Linked DNA regions of Duganella dendranthematis. The protein of the gene in region 2 interacts with the protein of the main gene of each other region in a pairwise test. Links are inferred from orthologs where the notes say so. Each region holds a gene or a part of one and is shown on either strand. Other genes may lie near its edges.

What was found. The genes of interacting proteins can lie anywhere in the genome.
Region 1: the proteins of tsaE (region 2) and rlmB interact in binary tests that used the Escherichia coli proteins (3 or more experiments, as listed by UniProt). The link is inferred for Duganella dendranthematis from one-to-one orthologs.

The regions. Positions count from the first base shown.
Region 1 is NZ_CP051684.1:4,834,295-4,837,293, forward strand. It holds rlmB (23S rRNA (guanosine(2251)-2'-O)-methyltransferase RlmB), read left to right. Parts: upstream 1-1,126; coding sequence 1,127-1,873; downstream 1,874-2,999. Other genes in the region: rnr (ribonuclease R), read left to right, coding at 1-1,126; cysE (serine O-acetyltransferase), read left to right, coding at 2,056-2,793; HH213_RS22300 (YceH family protein), read left to right, coding at 2,805-2,999. UniProt on the Escherichia coli protein: Specifically methylates the ribose of guanosine 2251 in 23S rRNA.
Region 2 is NZ_CP051684.1:1,352,400-1,355,301, reverse strand. It holds tsaE (tRNA (adenosine(37)-N6)-threonylcarbamoyltransferase complex ATPase subunit type 1 TsaE), read right to left. Parts: upstream 1,744-2,902; coding sequence 1,258-1,743; downstream 1-1,257. Other genes in the region: queG (tRNA epoxyqueuosine(34) reductase QueG), read left to right, coding at 1,807-2,902; HH213_RS06295 (N-acetylmuramoyl-L-alanine amidase), read right to left, coding at 1-1,294. UniProt on the Escherichia coli protein: Required for the formation of a threonylcarbamoyl group on adenosine at position 37 (t(6)A37) in tRNAs that read codons beginning with adenine.

The DNA of each region.
Region 1 (2,999 bases), 3.5 Mb from region 2 along the record:
TGATGCGCACCGTCTGATTGAAGAGTGCATGTTGACCGCCAACGTTTGCGCGGCCGATCTGCTGATTCGCAACAAGCATCCGGGCACCTACCGCATTCACGCCACGCCGAGCGGTGAAAAGCTCAAGCAAGTGCGCAGCTTCCTCAAGCAGGTCAACCTGAACCTGGGTGGCGGCGACAAGCCGGCTGCGGGCGACTATGCCGCGCTGATGCGCGAGATCAAGGGGCGTCCGGATGCGTCGCTGCTGCAGACCATGCTGTTGCGCTCGATGCAGCAGGCGGTCTACTCACCGGACAACATCGGCCACTTCGGCCTGGCGTATGAGGCGTATGCCCACTTCACCAGCCCGATTCGCCGCTATCCGGACTTGCTGACGCACCGCGCCATCAAGGCCATCCTGCTGGGCAAGAAATACGAGCCGAAGATCGCCAGCACCAGCGTGCTGAACACCAACGTCTCGAACGCCACCCGCAAGCAGCAAGCCAAGGACAAGGCCGAGGGCAAAGAGAAAAAAGCCGGCGACCTGACCGTGTGGGACGCGCTGGGCGTGCACTGCTCGGCCAACGAACGCCGCGCCGACGAAGCGTCGCGCGATGTCGAGAACTGGCTGAAGTGCTACTTCATGCAGGACAAGCTGGGCGAGGAATACACCGGCGTCATCACCGGCGTGGCCACCTTCGGCATCTTCGTGCAGCTGGACCAGTTGTTTGTCGAAGGCATGGTGCACATCACCGACCTGGGCCAGGATTACTTCCAGTACGACGATGCGCGTCACGAGCTGAAAGGCGAACGCTCCGGCAAGACCTTCCAGCTGACCGACCATGTCAGCGTGCAGGTGGTGCGCGTGGACCTGGAGTCGCGCAAGATCGACCTGCGCCTGGCCGGGGCCGATGCGCCGCCGCCACGTCCGGACAAGGGCGAGCGTCAGGCCAAAGACCGCAAGACCAATCTCAAGCCTGTTCCGTCGATGCCGGCGCCGGCACCGGCCGCCCAACCTGCCAAATCCGGCAAGCCTTCGCGCAAGCCGGCGGCTTCCGCCAAGCCTGCCGTGGCCAAGACCAAGGCTGCACCCGCAGCCAAACCCAGAGCAGCCAAAGCTGCCTCTAATAGTAAGAAGAAGCGATAAATGAGTAAGAACAAAATGATTTTCGGTTTTCACGCGGTGACCTCGCGTTTGCGTCACGAGGCCGCCTCTGTGGAAGAAATTTTCGTCGATGCCGGTCGTGACGACCGCCGCATGAAGGATTTGATCGCCAACGCCAAAGCGGCTGGCGTGCGCGTGATGCCGGTCGATTCGGCACGTCTGGACAAAATTGTTGGCACCCGTCGTCACCAGGGCGTGATTGCGTTTGCGTCGCAGCTGGCGCTGGCGCGCAATCTGGATGAACTGCTGGATGCGATTGACGGTCCGCCGCTGCTGCTGGTGCTGGATGGCATTACCGATCCGCATAACCTGGGCGCTTGCCTGCGCGTCGCCGATGGCGTGGGCGCGCATGCGGTGATTGTGCCGAAGGACCGCGCGGTTGGCTTAAATGCGACGGCGGCCAAGGTAGCGTCGGGCGCGGCGGAAACCGTGCCTTATATCACCGTGACCAATCTGGCGCGCACCCTGCGTGACCTGAAGGATCGCGATATCTGGCTGATCGGTACCTCGGATGACGGCGAAAAAGGCCTGTACGAAGCCGACTTCACCGGCCCGACCGCGCTGGTGATGGGTTCGGAAGGCGAGGGCATGCGCCGCCTGACGCGCGAGACCTGCGACATGCTGGTCAGCATTCCGATGTTCGGCTCGGTTGAGAGTCTGAACGTGTCGGTGGCGTCGGGCGTGTGCCTGTACGAAGCGCGCCGTCAGCGTATCGCCAAAGAAGGCTGAGTCGACTCAGCACGGATTCCCGCCTGCGCGGGAATGACGCCCGTCCCGCGCAGGTGCCGGGCGCCCCGTCGTCCCCGCGCAGGCGGGGGTCCATCACCCGGCTCATCGGGCCGAACTCCCCCTCAGCAACGTCCGATCGAATGCGCTAACATGGGCGTTCCGGTTGTCATTCCGCTCACATCATGTTCCACCGTCTCCGTCAGGACATCAACAGCATCATCGAACGCGATCCCGCCGCCCGCAACGCCTGGGAGGTGCTGACCTGCTATCCCGGGTTGCAAGCCATCGTGCTGCACCGCTGGGCGCACTGGTACTGGACCCACAAGCTGAAATGGCTGGGCCGCTTCGTCTCCTACCTGGCCCGCATCCTCACCGGCATTGAAATCCACCCTGGCGCCAGCATCGGCCGCCGCGTCTTCATCGATCACGGCTTCGGCGTGGTGATCGGCGAAACCGCCGAAGTCGGCGACGATTGCACCATCTACCAGGGCGTGACGCTGGGCGGCACCTCGCTGCATACCGGCGCCAAGCGCCATCCCACCTTGGGCCGCGGCGTCATCATCGGCGCCGGCGCCAAGGTGCTGGGCGGCTTTACGGTCGGCGATTACGCCAAGGTCGGCTCCAACGCCGTGCTGCTGAAGCCGGTGCCGCCGGGCGCGACCGCCGTCGGCAATCCGGCCCACATCGTCCAAAAGGATTTACTCAACGCCGCCGGCAACCCGTTCGCCGCCTACGGCGTCACGCCCAACGGCGACGATCCGCTGTCGAAGGCGCTGCGCGGACTGATCGAACATGCCGCCAAGCAGGAGCAGCGCATCGAACAACTGGCGGCGACTCTGCGGGCGGCCGGGCTGGAGTGCCAGAGCGTGCCCGAGTGTGATAAATTGAATTCTGACCAACTGAACAAGCTCGTCGAATAAGGAAGCAAGTCATGGAAGATACGCCCGATGGCGCAGAAGTGCTGGACCCGTTTGAAATCCGCGTGCTGGCCGTGCTGGCCGAGAAGGAAGCGCTAACGCCCGATAACTATCCGCTGTCGCTGAACGCGCTGGTCAACGGCTGCAACCAGCTGTCCAGCCGCGATCCGGTGATGGCGCTGTCGGAAGAAGCGGTGTCCGAAGTGCTG
Region 2 (2,902 bases):
CCGCCAGCTTATTCTGGTAAGCCTCGTCAAGCAGCTTGGCTTCTTCTTCCGGATTGGAGATGAAGGCGGTTTCGATCAGGATCGACGGAATGTCCGGCGCCTTCAGCACCGCAAAGCCGGCCTGTTCGACCGAACCTTTGTGCAGGCGGTTGATGCCGCCGATTTCGCCCAGCACCGAGCGGCCCAGCTTCATGCTGTCGTTGATCTGCGCGGTGGTGGACAGGTCGAGCAACACGCTGGCCAGCTGGCGGTCGTGGTTCTTGACGTTGACGCCGCCGATGTTGTCGGCCGAATTTTCCTTGTCCGCCAGCCAGCGCGCGGCCGACGAGGTGGCGCCTTTTTCCGACAGCACGAACACCGAGGAGCCGCGCGCGGTCGGCTGCACGAAGGCGTCGGCGTGGATCGACACGAACAGGTCGGCCTGCACCTTGCGCGCCTTGTCGACGCGGGTGCCGAGCGGCACGAAGTAGTCGCCGTCGCGGGTCAGCATCACGCGCACGTTCGACTGTTCTTCCAGCTTGGCCTTGAGGCGCTTGGCGATGGCCAGCACGATGTCCTTCTCGCGGCTGCCGTTCTTGCCGGAGGCGCCGGGGTCTTCGCCACCATGGCCGGGATCGAGCGCGATGGTAATCATGCGCACCATCTTGCCGTTCTTGTCGAATTTATCGGCCTTGGTCTGGGTCTCGGCGGTTTTGAGGTCGGCCTTGAGTTCCTCGCGCGGTTCTGCTTTCAGGTCGGGCTTGAGCTGTTCCAGCTGCTCTTTCGGCGATGACGGCGGCGCGGCGGCCACTTTCTGATCGGCGGTCCAGTCGCCTTTTTCGATCATGGCGGCGATCGGGTCGGCCGCCTTGACCGGATACAGGTCGAAGATCAAGCGGTGCTTGTAGTTGCCGGCCGGCGGCAGCGTGAACACCTGCGGCTTGACTTCTTCTTTCAGGTCGAACACCAGCCGCACCACGTTGGGCCGGTTCTGGCCCACGCGCACCTGCTTGATGTACGGGTCGTTGGACTGGATCTTGGCCACCAGGCTTTTCAGCGTGGGATTGAGCTCCAGGCCTTCGATGTCGACCACCATCCGCTCCGGGTCTTTGACGATGAAGTGGGTGGCTTTGAGCTCGCTGTCGTTTTCCAGCGTGACGCGGGTATAGTCGTCGGCTGGCCAGACGCGCACCGCGAGAATTTGCGCGGCGCTGGCGCGTAGCGGCGCCGTCACGGACAGCAGCAGGGTGGCGCCGGCCTTCAGGACGGTGCGGCGGCTCACATGTTGGGAGCGAATTTGAGGCGTTGAAGGCATGAGTTACCCAAGGCGGTAGACGCCTGCAATTCTACATCACGGCCATGGCCGGCCACAGTCAAAAATACGTTCAGATCGGGCGGCGGCAGCACGCCGTCGGCTTTTTCCGGCCATTCGACGATGCAGATGTTATCGCCGTTGAAGTCTTCGCGGAAGCCGGCGTCGAGGAATTCTTCCGGACTGCCCATGCGGTACAGGTCAAAGTGGATCACGCTGACGGCGCGGCCATCGAGCTGGATGGTGTATGGTTCAGACAAGGTGTAAGTCGGGCTTTTGACGGTGCCGACATGGCCGGCGGCGTGCAGCAGCGCGCGGGTGAGGGCGGTTTTGCCGGCGCCAAGGTCGCCGTGCAGGTGGATCGCCAGGCCCGGTACGAGCGCCCGCGACAACGCCGCGCCGAGTGCTGCGGTGCCTTCTTCGTCGTGGAGATGGGCTGTGAAGTGCTGCATCAATTAAAATGTCATGTTGGTTTGACCGCCATTGTAACCGCCTACGCCGCCTCGAATGCCAAGATGTCCCTGCCTGAATCCAATTTAGCCGAACTCGCCCTCAGCATCAAGCGTTGGGGTGTGGAGCTGGGCTTCGCCGAAATCCGCATCACCGATGTGGACCTGAGCCACGCCGAAGCCGGCCTGCAGGCCTGGCTGGACGCGGGCATGCACGGCGAAATGGACTACATGGCGGCGCATGGCATGAAGCGCGCGCGTCCCGCCGAGCTGGTGCCGGGCACCATCCGCGTGGTCAGCGCCCGCATGAACTATCTGCCGAGGGACACGGAAACCGGGGGCGAACATGACTGGCGCGAGCGCGAGGCGACGCGGCTGGCTGATCCCGGCGCGGCGGTGATCTCGGTGTATGCGCGCGGTCGCGACTACCACAAGGTGCTGCGCGCGCGGCTGCAACAGCTGGCCGACAAGGTGAAGGCGGAAATCGGCGATTTTGGTTATCGCGTGTTTACCGACTCGGCGCCGGTGATGGAGTTGCCGCTGGCCGAGAAGGCGGGGCTGGGCTGGCGTGGCAAGCACACCTTGCTGCTGTCGCGCACTGCCGGCTCGATGTTCTTCATGGGCGAGTTCCTGGTCGACCTGCCGCTGCCGATCGACGAGCCGACCGGCGCGCATTGCGGCCAGTGCTCGGCGTGCATCACCGCCTGTCCGACCCAGGCCATTCTCGGACCGGGCAAGCTGGATGCGCGTCGTTGCATCTCTTACCTGACCATCGAATTGAAGAATGCGATCCCGCTGGAGATGCGGCCGCTAATCGGCAACCGCATCTACGGCTGCGACGACTGCCAGACCGCCTGCCCATGGAACAAGTTCGCGCAGCGCGCGGTGCTGCCGGACTTCGATGAGCGCCATGGCCTGGGCAGCGCGTCGATGATCGAACTGTTTGCGTGGAACGAAGAAGACTTCAACCGCAAGATGGAAGGCAGCCCGATACGCCGCATCGGCCATGAACGATGGCTGCGCAATATCGCCGTGGGCCTGGGCAATGCGGCAGCCGCCGGGGCACGCGGCGACGCCGCCATCGTCGCCGCGTTGGAAGCGCGCCGCGACGATCCGTCCGAACTAGTACGCGAGCACGTGGCGTGGGCGCTGGCTTGCCACG